One region of the Exiguobacterium acetylicum genome, then DNA from elsewhere that is predicted to be linked to it. Evidence: riboswitches for the same ligand, from Rfam matches in the RefSeq annotation. Region 1 holds a riboswitch; each other region holds the start of a gene.
The links. A riboswitch is a leader RNA that binds a small molecule or an ion and turns the genes downstream of it on or off. The one in region 1 is predicted to bind S-adenosylmethionine.
Positions count from the first base shown of each region.

Region 2: it holds a riboswitch for S-adenosylmethionine, as region 1 does, so the genes downstream of both, K7G97_RS02480 (2,3-diketo-5-methylthiopentyl-1-phosphate enolase) here and K7G97_RS14790 (alpha/beta hydrolase) in region 1, are expected to answer to the same signal.
Region 3: it holds a riboswitch for S-adenosylmethionine, as region 1 does, so the genes downstream of both, K7G97_RS16215 (amino acid permease) here and K7G97_RS14790 (alpha/beta hydrolase) in region 1, are expected to answer to the same signal.

Region 1 covers NZ_CP082333.1:2,878,734-2,883,711, reverse strand. The annotation lists gene rho (transcription termination factor Rho) at 1-859, shown strand, start outside; gene K7G97_RS14805 (type B 50S ribosomal protein L31) at 951-1,196, shown strand; gene K7G97_RS14800 (DedA family protein) at 1,233-1,883, opposite strand; gene K7G97_RS14795 (thymidine kinase) at 2,067-2,681, shown strand; gene K7G97_RS14790 (alpha/beta hydrolase) at 2,756-3,514, opposite strand; SAM riboswitch class I at 3,582-3,683, opposite strand; SAM riboswitch class I at 3,933-4,036, shown strand; gene K7G97_RS14785 (methionine ABC transporter ATP-binding protein) at 4,123-4,978, shown strand, end outside.
Region 2 covers NZ_CP082333.1:458,442-463,419, forward strand. The annotation lists gene K7G97_RS02470 (methylthioribulose 1-phosphate dehydratase) at 1-579, opposite strand, end outside; gene K7G97_RS02475 (2-hydroxy-3-keto-5-methylthiopentenyl-1-phosphate phosphatase) at 576-1,235, opposite strand; gene K7G97_RS02480 (2,3-diketo-5-methylthiopentyl-1-phosphate enolase) at 1,232-2,422, opposite strand; SAM riboswitch class I at 2,493-2,594, opposite strand; SAM riboswitch class I at 2,800-2,903, shown strand; gene mtnK (S-methyl-5-thioribose kinase) at 2,982-4,148, shown strand; gene mtnA (S-methyl-5-thioribose-1-phosphate isomerase) at 4,145-4,978, shown strand, end outside.
Region 3 covers NZ_CP082333.1:3,144,040-3,149,017, forward strand. The annotation lists gene K7G97_RS16200 (CBS domain-containing protein) at 22-477, opposite strand; gene K7G97_RS16205 (MarR family winged helix-turn-helix transcriptional regulator) at 661-1,083, shown strand; gene mmuM (homocysteine S-methyltransferase) at 1,152-2,087, opposite strand; gene K7G97_RS16215 (amino acid permease) at 2,062-3,465, opposite strand; SAM riboswitch class I at 3,543-3,644, opposite strand; gene K7G97_RS16220 (polysaccharide pyruvyl transferase family protein) at 3,753-4,978, opposite strand, start outside.

The DNA.
Region 1 (4,978 bases):
TCTATCCGTTCGTGTCATGGATATGATTGCACCGGTTGGGTTTGGTCAACGTGGTTTGATCGTCGCACCACCAAAAGCAGGGAAGACATCACTTCTCAAAGAAATCGCAAACTCGATTCAGGAGAATCATCCGGATGTCGAACTGATCATTCTCTTGATTGATGAGCGACCGGAGGAAGTGACGGATATTGAGCGTTCAGTTCCGGGAGCAGACGTCGTCAGCTCGACGTTTGACGAAACACCAGACAACCACGTCCGGATTTCTGAGCTTGTCCTCGAGCGGGCGATGCGACTCGTCGAACACAAGAAGGATGTCGTCATCTTGATGGATTCGATCACGCGTCTGACACGTGCCTATAACTTAACGGTACCGCAAAGCGGTCGGACGCTCTCAGGGGGGATCGACCCGGCTGCGTTCCATAAGCCAAAACGATTCTTTGGGGCAGCGCGAAACATCGAACACGGTGGTAGTTTAACGATTCTTGCGACAGCACTCGTTGAGACAGGATCACGCATGGATGACGTCATCTATGAGGAGTTCAAAGGGACGGGTAACATGGAGTTGCATCTTGATCGTAAGCTGTCAGAGCGTCGGATCTTCCCAGCGATCGACATTCGGAAGTCCGGTACACGGAAGGAAGAACTCTTGCTTCCAAAAGAGCAACTCGATGCGCTTTGGACGATTCGCCGGACGATGAATGAGTCGAACGAGTTCGTCGATACGTTCCTACGGAAGATTCGCGATACGAAAAATAATGAAGAATTTTTCGTTGAACTCGAGAAAGAAAAGAAGAAGACGGTCCGACGCGCACCGGCTAAACCGCGTACCGTCAAGAAGGAAACGACGACGGAAAAATAACTATTGCGACGCGTAAAAAAATCGTTTAGTATAGGAAGGTAACTTACTCTGGCTCAGCAAATGAACCAGGGCGGAAGGAGAGAAATCAACCATGAAACAAGGAATTCACCCTAACTACAACAAAGTAGTATTTATGGATTCAACGACTGAGTACAAATTCTTAAGCGGTTCTACTCGTTCTTCGAACGAAACGATCACTTGGGAAGATGGTAACGAGTACCCACTCATCCGTGTGGATGTGTCTTCAGACTCGCACCCATTCTACACAGGTCGTCAAAAGTTCAACGCGGCAGATGGTCGTGTCGATCGCTTCAACAAAAAATACGGCCGCAAGTAATCACTTGTCGGTTCTTAAAAAAACAGCCTGCCTCCATTATGGAAGCAGGCTGTTTTTGTATAGACTGAATTGTGAACGATACGCGAGATACGTCTTCAAGACGAAGGAGAAGGCGATTCCACCGGCAATCCCGATTAAATACGGCATGACTTCCGGATGTGCCAAGATATAGTCCACGACTTTGTGGAACGAGAGATGACGACCGACAAAGTAGCCAGCGCCTAAGAACACGCTGATCCAAATCAACGCACCTGTATACGCATAACTCGCAAACACGCGAAACGGCATTTTCGAGACACCTGCAAAAAAGGCAGAGAGTTGGCGGAGACCAGGTATGTAGTAACCGATGATTAGGACCGATTTTCCGTAACGACGAAATCCGGCTTCAGCGGAAAGAATATGTTTTTCTGAGATACGCATTTTCGGTCCGACGCGGTGTAATAGTGGCATACCGAGTTTTAATCCGAGTAAATAGCTGATCGTCATCCCGATACAACTGCCGGCGTAAGCGGCGAGAATCGTACCGACGAGTGGTAGATTGCCTTGATGCATCCAAAAACCGGACAGGACGAGCAGGGTCTCATCAGGAACCGGCAATCCCACGATACCACCTGCGAGAAGGACGGAGAGACCAAGGGCACCATATTGGTGCAGGATGTCATGTAAGAGATGATGAATCGGGGACACCTTCTTTCGTGAGAGTCTTCTTCTTCAGTGTACAGGAAATAGGGGACGGTTGGAATGAAAGGACAAAAATTCTAGGTAAAGAAAAAATGAATTTTGATTTCCGGAAGTCAACCCTTTTTCTCGATACCGTTTCGGGCTATACTCGTTAAAGTGACTATTTTTAGAGGACGGTGTCGGACGATGATGCATGTAATAAATCAGTACGGCTGGATCGAAGTAATTTGTGGCAGTATGTTTTCCGGGAAATCGGAAGAGTTGATTCGTCGTGTCAGACGGGCGCAGTACGGCAAACTGCCCGTTCAAGTATTCAAGCCGGCAATCGACGACCGGTACCATGAAGAGCATGTCGTCTCTCATATCGGCAACTCCGTCGTGGCGATTCCGATGGCGACGAGTCGCGATCTCTACGCAGCAGTAGCAGAAGAAACACAAATCGTCGGAATCGATGAAGTTCAATTCTTTGATGATGAGATCGTACAAGTCATCGAAGCACTCGCACAAGACGGAAAACGCGTCATTTGTGCAGGTCTTGATCAAGATTTCCGGGCAGAGCCATTCGGCAAGATGCCGGAATTACTGGCGCGCGCAGAATTCGTGACGAAGCTGCAAGCCATCTGTCTTTCGTGTGGGGATCCGGCTTCCCGGACACAACGGTTGATTGATGGAAAACCAGCGAACTACGATGATCCGATCATCCTAGTAGGCGCTTCAGAATCGTATGAGCCACGATGCCGCCATTGCCATGAGGTGCCTGGAAAACCGAAGCCGCTCCAGTCGGTGCAGCACCAAGAAAATTAAAAAAAGACGAACCGATCGCGGTCGTCCTTTGATGTAGCAGCTATTCGCTTTTAAGTGAATAGCTGTTTTTTTTATTATCCCGTTTCCTGTGAGAACCGGCTTGAGCGTTCGATGAAGCGGATCGTCTCACGAACGATCAAATCCTGATCATAATCGAGTGTCGCGACGTGATACGAGTTGAGTAAACAGTAGCTGCGTTTATCATTCGTCCCGATATGTTGATGCAGATAATCTGAGCTCGATGGCGGAACGACGTGATCCGTCGCCGAGTAAAGAATCAAGGTCGGTAGAAGGATCGATCCAAGACGTCCTTTCGTCTCGTCCATCAGACGAACGAGTTCGAACGCACAACGGCTCGGAACGAGGTCATAGATGATTTCGAAAGCAGACCGCTTGATGTCCGGTGCCCCTTCCGGTAAATACTGTGGACCGTCGTCGAACGAGAGTGCTTCATAGGATGGAACGGAAAGGGCAGCATTAATCGTAATGATGCCGGCGAACGGAATGCCGTCAGCGGCGAGTGACAGTGCAAGCGTCGCCCCCATCGATTGACCGATGACGAAGACTTGATCGCATGTTTCTTGTAAACGTTCATAGCCGTCTTGCAGGCTTTGCTTCCAACATCGAGCAGTCGATTGTTCAAACTCGCGGACGTTCGTTCCATGTCCACGTAAGCGCGGGGCATAGACGGTAAAACCTTCAGCAGCGAATGCCTCACCGACGTCTCGGACACTTTGCGGTGTCGCATTAAAACCATGACAGATTAGAATGCCGATCGGTCCACCTTGAAAATAAAACGCTTCAGCACCAGTCAGTACAGGATAGTTCATCATTACTATTTTTCCTCCATTCATGAAAAAAACTCGTCGACGTCACTGCTTGGACGCCCACGAGTTTTTCACCGTATCATCCAAAGCCGCGCTTTGCTGGTCGGAGCACCTTACAGATTGCAGGTTGCCGTGAAGTCATAGAGCCAGGTCTCTCGTTCACTCTTGATAAATATCATATTGGAATTGTCGGAATAATCATTGAAACGATGGTAGCACGTTCGAAAATGACTTGTCAAATCGTTCTTGACGAATCATGATCCGTTCATTAAGCTAATTCATAACTTGTTCATCCATCGATATGCGCCAAATGGATTATTTTTGCAAAGTTGGTTGACTTTTAAAGTTCCGACCCGTAATGTAAAAATTAGTTTTACGACATAAGCAACAACGCAACAACGCACATACGAATTTCATACCGCAATACTTATCCAGAGAGGTGGAGGGACTGGCCCTACGAAACCTCGGCAACAGACTCATTATGAGCACTGTGCCAATTCCATCAGACAGATGTCTGAGAGATGAGTGGAGTGGATTCTGCCACTGTGCGGATCCAGGTCTCTTCTTGTTTCTCAAGAAGGGACCTTTTTTGTTGAATGAAGGGGGAAAACGGAATGATCGCATTTCATCAAGTCAAAAAAACGTACGTCACGAAAGATCAGGCGATCGCAGCGCTCGACGGTGTCGACCTGACGATCGAAAAAGGCGAAATCTTTGGTGTCATCGGCTTTAGCGGTGCCGGAAAAAGTTCACTGCTCCGCTGTGTCAATCTGTTAGAACGACCGACGTCAGGAACGGTGACGGTCGATGGGGAAGATTTAACGCAACTGTCTCCGAAAAAATTACGCCAAGCAAAACAACGGATCGGGATGATCTTTCAGCACTTCAATCTATTGAATGCGAACACGGTCTTTACGAATGTCGCGAAACCACTCGTTCTCGCAGGCGTCAAGAAAGACGAGATTCGCCGCCGGGTAACGGAGTTACTCGAATTCGTCGATCTCGCGGACAAGGCGGATCATTATCCGGATCAATTGTCGGGTGGGCAGAAACAGCGCGTTGGTATCGCCCGGGCACTCGCGACGCAACCTTCCGTCCTCTTATGTGACGAAGCGACGTCAGCCCTCGACCCCCAGACGACACATCATATTCTCCAGTTATTAAAACGGATCAATGCCGAGTACGGGATCACGATTCTCTTAATCACCCACGAGATGGGCGTCATTCGTGAAATTTGCGACCGGGTCGCCGTCATCGAAGCTGGAAAGTTGATCGAGTCAGGAATGGTCTTCGACGTCTTTTCAAACCCGCAGACTGAGACAGCGAAAAACTTCGTCCGCTCCGTCATGCACGACGAGATTCCAGCATCGATTCGCCAGTTGATCGAGTCCCGGAATGCGAATCCGATCTATAAGATTCATTTCCTCGGACACCATACCGGTCAACCGCTCTTATCGCAAGTCGCAAAAC
Region 2 (4,978 bases), 790 kb from region 1:
ATTGAATAAAAACTCGAAGGCTTCGAGGTGTTTCTTTGCTTCAAAGGCGGTCGGTGCCCAGACCGTGATTCCGTGATTGCGAATCAGGACGGCACCACTGTCCGCTGTGACATGAGGTGCAAAAGCAGCGGCAAGCGTCGGGATGTCCGCATGATTCGGAATGATTGGCACCGTGACCGTCGCATCCTCTTCCCAGTGTCCGAGTGCCTTGATGATTTCTTGACCGGAAAAGGTGATACTGCCTTGATCGCCATAGAGTTCCGAAATCACATTGTTCGCAATCGTATGGACATGCAGGGAACAACCGGCGTCCGTTCGATTGAACACTTCGACATGGAGTAATGTCTCAGCGGAAGGACGCCCGGATTGCTCACCGATCAATTGACCGGTCGCATCGACATGAACGAAGTCGTCAGGAGTCGTCTGCCGTTTATCTTTTCCGCTTGCCGTCACAAGGAATTCAACCGGGACACCGGATGTCCGGATGGCGAGATTGCCACTCGTACCAGGGAACCAATCGCGCGCCGCAAGCTCTTGTTTGATGGCTCGTAATTCTTCATAGCGTCGCATGAATGTCATGTTGTCACCTCCGCTCGTGTTAAATCATGAACGATATCGTGGAACGTCTCAAACGGTGTATAGGCGATATCGTTCTCTTCACACAACGTGATCAGATAATCACGGGCATAGACACGATCCGCTTGTTTTGCGAGTTCGAAGTCCGTCACCGAGTCGCCGATGACGATGATGACGTCACCACCTTTACGTAGTGTCCGGGCAACGGACGTTTTACAACAGCCGCACCCGTTCGTACAATGGGCATCGCAGGCGTTTGGCCAATCGATATGGACGAATGGACCACTGAAATCAGCGACGTTACAGTAAATCTGTTCTTGGTCGAGGAAGGGCGCTAAGATCGGTTCGACGAAAAAGTCCATTCCACCGCTGACGATCGAAAAATCGATGCCTTGACGACGACTGTACTGCAGTAACTCCGAAAATCCGTCGCGAATGACCGCACGCTCCAACAAAAAGTCAAGATAGGCTGTTTTTCCGTCAGACGGCAGAAGTGAGAACATTTGCCCGACGCCACTCTGGATCGATAACGTCCGGTCGAGTACGCCGTGTTTCAACGGTTCGAAGTCACTCGCTGGCGCAAATGCCTGCATGAGTGCGATGATGTTATCCTGTGTCGTCACCGTCCCGTCGAAGTCACAAAGAATCCGTACGGTCATGACTTGATCCCCCAAGCGTCGAGGGCAATTCGTAATTCTTCATGACGCGATGCTGCCGTCGATAGGGATTCATTTGCGAGTGCCGCATCGAGTGCCTGACGGAAAGCAATGACGCCAGCCGCAGCACCTTGCGGATGACCATGTACGCCGCCACCGGCGTTGATGACGGAATCGATCCCGAAGTCCCGTACGAGTTGAGCGACGAGTCCAGGATGAATACCGGCTGAAGGAACCGGGAAGATCGATTTCGTCTGCCCGAGACGGGTCGCTTCGACCGCGATGCCACGAGCGACATCCTTTGGCAAAGCGACATTGCCGTAAGGAGACGGGAATAGCGTCAAGTCTGCTCCAGCAGCGCGCGGTAATGTGCCGAGTAAGACAGGAGCTGCGACTCCGTGATTCGGGCTAGCGATCAACGCACCGCTATATGCCGGATGATTGAAGATCGGAACGTTGATTTCCGGATCACTTGCCAGTTCGCGTAAGACGTCGAGTCCGTATGTGAAGGTATTCAGCAAGAAAGCAGTCGCTCCAGCATCAATCAATCGCTTGGCTTGATCCTTGAGCGTAAAGACGGGACCGCTGAGTGTGATCGCATATAACGCACGTTTACCGGTCCGTTGGAAGTGAGCATCGATGACCTCACGTCCGATCCGTGCCCGGTCAATCGTCGGTGTCAATGGATTGTCGTATAGGATCTCATCGTCTTTGACGAGATCGATCCCACCAGCGAGTTGTCCTTCGAGTTGATCACGAAGGAACGATAAATCGCGTCCGATGACTCCTTTGAAGATGCTCATTAATAATGGGCGATCTTCGACACCGATCAAGGAACGGACCCCTTCGATCCCGAACTTTGCACCTGGAAAGTCCGACGTAAATGTATCGGGTAGTAGCAATTCCGTTAATTTGATTTCACCGTCGAGTGAAAGTTTCCCGAAGACGGTCGTCAGAATCGCAGAAAAGTCGCGCGATACGTTATGTTCCGGGTAACGAATCGTGATATATCCTTTGCCATCGCGCTCTTCGGTATGTACGACTTCCCCTTTGAACGAGGCGAGTTGTTGTTGTTCGAGATGATTCAGTTCCGTCCAAGAACCGACTGTCAGACCAAGCGCGAGTTGTTCAGCGCGTTGCTCGAGTCGATCACGGGCAGTCAATTGATAAGTAGCAGTGATATAAGCCATGTCTTTCCTCCTTCAACAAAAAAATGGTCTCTCGTCAGCGACAAGAGACCATGAATGATTCGAACGTGGACTCTTATCTGTCAGCTTAGTAGCTGCAAGAATTAGCACCGTGCCAAAAGGTCGGTTGCTGCGACATCGTAGGGCTTGTCCCTCCGTCTGCTCTTGATAAGAATTGGATGAAATTGTGAAATCTAATTGCAATTTTTACATGAGAATCGTGACTTGTCAAACTATTTTTAGAAAATTTATTTTTTTGAAAATACTCTTTCTATAGATGACTTAAAAATGATGTCCGTTTCTGCTTGATTTCGATTTGACAGCGAGGAAGTTGATTGCGTAAGATTCAAATCAATATCACACACGACAACTACATACGACTCTTATCGCGAGTTGGCAGAGGGAATTGGCCCGATGACGCCGCAGCAACCGACCACTAGGCACGGTGCTACATCCAACAGACGTTTCGTCTGAGAGATAAGAGGACGCAGTGACTTTTCTGCGCCTCTTTTCGATGACGAAAAGAGGCGCTTTTTCGTGTATCACATAGGGGGAAACTGAGATGACATATAAAGCATTCACGGAACAGGACGCGATTGATCGTGTTCGGACATTAGGACTGATCGGCGATGGAGCCGTCGAAGCAGAAGAGATTGGCGACGGGAACCTCAACCTCGTCTTTCGGATTCGAGAAGGCGAACATCGCTTGATTTTAAAACAAGCATTACCATATGCGAAGGTCGTCGGGGAGAGCTGGCCGTTATCGCTCGAACGAGCGTGGATCGAGCAATCCGCACTCCGTGAATTCGCACGGCATGCCGTACCGTTCGTGCCACGTGTTTTTCATGCTAGTCATGAAGAGGCGTATACGGTCATGGAAGATCTTTCACATCTGACGATCGTTCGAAGCGGTTTACTCGCAGGTGAACAGTATCCGTTGCTTGCGGAACATATCGGTTCTTATCTCGCTCGGACGTTATTCCATACATCGGACTTTGCGCTTGGTCCGGTTGAAAAGAAACGTGTCGCCCGAACGTACTACAATCCAGACTTGTGCGACATCACGGAAAAATTAATCTTCACGGATCCGTTTCATGACGCGGAGACGAACGAGATTGAAACCGGACTCGAAGAAGAGGTGGCACGTCTATGGGCAGACGATGAGTTGAAACGCGAAGTCGCAAAACTTGAAGCGCTCTTCATCACGAAAGGAGATGCATTGCTGCACGGCGATCTACATACAGGAAGCATCTTCGCCTCGGCGACGGAAACGAAAGTCATCGACCCTGAATTCGCCTTTTATGGTCCATTCGGATTCGATGTCGGGCAGTTCATTGCGCATCTATTCTTCGCGGCATATCCGGATTACCCTACACGACGTGACGCCCGAATCAAGGATATCGATACGTTCTGGCTGACGTTCGCTTCAACGTTCCGTGCATTATGGGAACGGGAAGCCGTCGAACCATTCCAGGCATCAGGACTCGTCGATGATGTACTGAGCACGATCTTGCAGGATGCCCTTGGCTTTGCCGGTTGCGAATTGATTCGGCGGACGATTGGTCTTGCACCGGTCGCTGATTTAGAATCAATCGATTCAACGACGGAACGCTTAGAGCGGAAACGTCACGCGCTCCGTCTAGGAACAGCGTTAATCAAACGCCGTACAGAATGCCGGACATTCGATGATTTACGAAACTTTGACGTAACGGAGGAACTCAGCCGATGACTACATTCGTTCAAAGTATCCGTTACGAAGATCGTGTCTTGACGATTCTCGATCAGACACGTCTACCGCAAGAAGAGCACTATGAAGTCATTGCTGATCTTGCGCAAGCGGTTGAGGCGATTAAACAACTGCGCGTTCGGGGCGCACCTGCGATCAGCTTATTCGGGGGATTCGTACTCGTTCAAGAAGCGTACCGGTTTGAAGCGGCGCTTCCGGTCTACAAGCAAGTCTTGCTTGAGACATCGGCGACGTTACTCGCGACACGACCGACGGCCGTCAACTTGCGAAATGTCCTCAATCAATTGAATCCAATCATTCAAGACGGGACGTCGGTAGAAGAGATCCGCGAACGGTTGGAAAAACGGACGGTCGCCTTATACGACCAGGATGCGCAGACGTCACGTCAAATCGGGATTCATGCACTGGAATTGTTCCAGTCAGGCGACCGGATCCTAACGATTTGTAATGCTGGGTCGATTGCGACCGCTGCTTATGGAACGGCACTTGCGCCGTTCTACATCGCAAAAGAACGCGGCATCGAATTATCCGTTTTTGCGAGTGAGACGCGACCGTTACTGCAGGGAGCACGGCTGACGACATGGGAGCTGCAACGTGCCGGGATCGATGTCACGTTAATTACGGACAACATGGTCGCTCACACGCTGAAAGAAAAACAGATCGATGCGATCATCGTCGGTGCCGACCGCATTACACGAAACGGAGATACGGCGAATAAAATCGGGACGTTCCAATTGGCATTGCTCGCGCAAGCTTTTGGTATTCCGTTTTACGTCGCAGCACCGCTCTCAACATTTGACTTCTCGCTCGTT
Region 3 (4,978 bases), 270 kb from region 1:
CCCTTCTTTCTATTGGATATGTTACATGAACTGTTTAAACGATTGGCGGATGACGTCGCCTCGACTAATGATCCCAACAAGCCGTCCTGCTTTCAGAATCGGAAGCTTTTTGATCCGTTTTGCGCCGAGCGTTGCTGCAATCTCTTCCATTTCTGTGTCAGCGTCCGCAGTTACGACTTTCCGGCGTGCCAGTTCCATGACAGGTCGATTCAAGATATGACGAATCCGATCTTCATAATCTTCTTCGTCTCCTTTGATGACATCTACATATAAGAATGTATCGACGATGATGTCCTTGTGTTTTCCGATCGCGCGCATGATATCTCCATCACTGATATACCCGACGACCTCCTGCTCGGCATTGATGACAGGAACGCCGCTAATACCAGATTGAATGAATCGTTCGATGACCGTCCGAATCAGATCTGTATCGTTTACCGTGATGACCTCTTGTTTCATCGACTCATAAGCTTTCATCTGAATTCTCCTTTGTCGTTCGTTTCTCATATGAAAAAAGTTGTATGATACAATTAAAAGAACAAAAATGATTGTATAATACAACTACAACTCTGTCAAGCCTCCTGCTTTTCGCATTGACAGCTTATCCACATTGGGTAATCATGAGGGACAGAGAGACTTTTTTGAAAGGGGAGATACCCGATGTCTCAACAAGCACTCGAAACCATTGAATTGGAGTTAGCGATCCTGATCCGGCGCTTGACGACAGCGACGGCAGACAATCGTAATTTAGATCGTGCTTCCTACCTCTTACTACGACAATTAGCGGATTCCGGCAAGGTCGGTGTCAAAACACTTGCCCGTGAACTCCAGCTTGATGTCTCGACCGTCAGTCGCCAAGCTGCAGCGCTCGATCAAAAGCAACTTGTGGAAAAAGTAAAAGATCCGACAGATGGTCGTGCCTTCTTCTATCATATTACGGATAAAGGACAAGAAGAGCTCACGATTTACCGGACAGCACGTCTCGCGAGCATCGAACGTCTCCTGACGGATTGGCCATCGGACGATGCCGAAGATTTTGGACGTCTATTGCAACAATTCAACCGTGCCTTGCGCGAGCGTTAACAAAATCACACCATTTAAAGGAACGGACGCAAAATCAATCGATTTCGCGTCCGTTTTTTCGTCATTCTTCATGATGTATGAGCAACCTGACAAACCGAACGAATTTGTGCGATGTGTTCAGGTGACGTTCGGCAACAACCGCCGATCAATCGTGCCCCTGCCTCATACCATGTCTTCGCGACGGTTTGGAACGATGTACACTGATTCGTACCTGACCACGTTTTTGCGACCGGATCATAAACCTCACCAGAGTTCGGATAGACGATGATTGGCACATCCGTCAACGCCTTAAGGTGACGGATGAAATCGGTCGCGTAAGATGCCGGAAAACAATTTGCACCGATTGCTGCGAGCTGTGGATGTTGTCCAATTGTCTCGATACACGTCGCAAGTGCCGTTCCTTCACTAATGTGTGTCGCATCTTGAAGCGAGAACGTCAGCCAAGCGGACACTTCCGGATACGCTTCGAGAATCCGGAACAACACGACAGCTTCCTCGAGCGACGGAATCGTCTCAAATGCCAGCAGATCAGCCCCCGCTTCAATCAATGCTTCGATCCGTGGTCTGTGGAAGGCTTCTAGCACATCTGCTGACACCCCATAATGACCGCGATACTCAGAACCATCTGCTAAGTAGGCACCATAAGGACCCACTGATCCCGCGATCAATGCGTCACTCTTCCCGCTAAGCGTGCGTGCTTTTTGCGCCAAGGTGACCGTTTGTCGAATCAGCGCCTGTGCTTCCTCTGTTGTGATATGACGTTGCTTGAATCCTTCGATACTTGCTTGATAGCTTGAAGTGATCGCAACATCGGCACCTACTTCAAAGTAGTCACGATGGACGTTTTCGATCTGTTCCGGTGCTTCGATTAAGAGACGTGCTGACCAAAGTGGGTCGTTCAGGTCGAATCCCTTCTGTTCAAGTTCGGTTGCAAGGGCACCATCTAAAATAAGAAAGGGAACTTCCTGTAATCGTTGATCAACTGGATTTTTGATTCGGGACATCTTCAACACTCCGTTTCTGAGAAGAATTCGTGAACGCATGAACGATATAACAGATTACGATGAATGGAATACCACAGTACAAGGCGATTCGTTGTGTCGGATCAAATCCGATACCAATCAGAGAAATCAAACAAACGACGAAAGCGGCGATCGGTACGAATGGAAAGAGTGGTGTGCGATAGACCAATTCGTCGACCGTATGCCCTTCACGGAGGAATTGTTTCCGGAAACGATACTGGGCAACACTGATACTCATCCAAACAACGACGACAGCGAGACCGGAAATCGAGACGAGCGCGATATAGACACTTCCTGCTGCATAGATGCTAGACAGCAAGGCAAGTCCTCCGCCAAGCATGCTGAACAATACCGCTCGAAGTGGAACCCCACTTGGTGTCACCTGGGCGAAGAAGCGTGGAATCATGCGTTCGTTCGCAAGCGACCAGAGCATCCGAGAGGCAGCGTAAAGTCCAGAGTTCGCTGCCGACAAGATCGCTGTCAAAATGACGAAGTTCATCACGTCTGCCGCGTAGGGAATTCCGATTCGTTCAAACACGGCGACGAACGGACTTTCGAGTACACCTTTCCCATCCATTGGTAATAAGACGGCTAACACGATGATCGTACCGACGAAAAAGAGGACGAGTCGCAAAATCGTCGTCCGGATTGCAAGCGGAATCGTCCGTTTCGGATCGACTGCTTCACCCGCTGCGACACCGATTAGTTCCGTTCCCGAGTAAGCAAAGTTCACGGCAAGCATCGTCATGAAGATGACGAAAGCGCCATTTGGAAACAACCCGCCTTCGGTTAACGAAGAAAAGAATGGAGCCGGGCTACCATCTTGCAGTGGAATGAAGCCGACGATCGTTCCCGCACCGAGTAAAATGAAAGCAATGATCGTCACGACCTTAATGGCGGAAAACCAAAACTCGACTTCAGCGAACACGCGAACCTTCAAGACGTTGATACCGAGGATCATCGCAGCGAACAATGCGCTGAACACCCATACAGGAATCGACGGGAACCAACGTTGCATCAAAATGCCTGCTGCCGTGAATTCTGAACCAAGGGCGACCGTCCACGTCAGCCAGTAGAGCCAGGCTACTGTATAACCGGTGCCGGGTCCAATGTACTTCGTTGCGTACTTGTGGAATGATCCGGTTTCCGGCATGTGCACGGCGAGTTCACCGAGACTTAACATGACTAAGTAAACGACGACGGCCCCAATCAAATACGATAAAATCGTTCCGACGCGTCCTGCTTGTTCCAACGTATAACCTGTACTTAAAAATAATCCGGTTCCAATGACACCACCTAACGACAGCATGATCAGATGACGTGATTCCATCTTGCGTCGAAATGCTCCGCTCGTTTTCATGAATCCATTTCCTCCTCATTCCACCTACTTCAAACAAAAAACGCATCCTCACGGATGCGTCGGTCGACAATTCGGAAATCTTATCGATCGGGTGCAGCACCCGCAGGAATTAGCACAGTATCTTTCGACCTGTTGCTGAGGTTTCATAGGGCCAGTCCCTCCACCTCTCTGGATAAGTATGTAATTGTTCATAACCCTATCAAGTCTTTTTCAAATTGTCAACACAATTCAGAATACTTCTATCGAAAAAACATTCCGCATCGTATCGATCCGGAATGTTTAAAGGGTTACTTTTTAGCGAATAAATCCGCTGTTTTCAAGGCTGCACGAACCGCTTTCCGGTTCAATGTTCCTTGCTGGTGCTTCATTTTCTTCGTTTGGGCAGCCAATTGCGCTTTGAGTGCCGCAATCTCTTGATCCTTTTGAGCCGTTCCTGTTTGTTTCTGCAATGCTTTGATTTTCTTATCTTTTTCAGCTAATTGTGCTTTTGTTTGTTTTTGCGCATCCGCAATCTTCTTCTCTTGTTCCGGGAAGAACCGTTCAAAACGAGCGACTGCTTCCTCAAGACTTACGCCAGAGATCGGTTGGACTGGTGGGAGCAACTCGGTTTGCGCCATTTGACGGTCAAACGGTACATTCTCAGGATAGTTCGTCTCTTGGTAGATATGCTCAAGATTGTTCACGTTCAAGAAGTCAACGAAGTTGTCGAAGTTACGCGCTTGAACACGTGCCGGACTTTGGAAGTCAGCGCTTGCTACGACGTCGGATAATTGTGTATCCGCTGTGATGTCGTTCGCCCAAATGTGCGTCAACTGATGGTAATCCGTCAATTCGCGCATCCGTGCATCTTTTGGAATGAGGATACTCGGCGTACCTGCAAGCGTTGCTGTGATATTTCCGTGCAAGCGTGCACCAAAACTAAGGTCTGCTTGTCCGATGAAATCGAACCATGTCTGTGCGTTCAAGAAGAAACGAACCCGATCATTCATGTAAGCAGGATCCGACATTTTCACCGGATAGTTCGTCACTGAAAGATCTGCGATCGGGTGCGTCCCTGTATACGTCAACTTCAGTTCCTTCATCCACTGGGGAATGAAGTAATGATTTGGATACTCTTCCATCCCACGTGTAATGAAATCGAGGACGTTTTGTGGAGCTAAACGTGACGAGTTGACCGTAATCATCGACTCAGGTGTGATGTTCGTTTCACGGATGTGCAAGTCGCGACCGAACGCGTACATCGAAGGACATCCGATGACGCGATGATCGATCCCTTCGCGGAAACCAAGACGTGTTAAGTATTTCGACGTGATCTCCCCGCGAAGACCCAGCATGCTCGAGCGCTCGAGAACGGCACTGACGAACGCTTTGACATCTTCATCGAATGGGAATCCACCATCTAAGTCTGGTTCAAACGGTGCACGTAACCCTACACCGATGACGACGACTGGAATTTTTAATTTTTTGATGAGACGTGTATATTTCCGTAACGTCGGTACGAATTCTTTTCGGA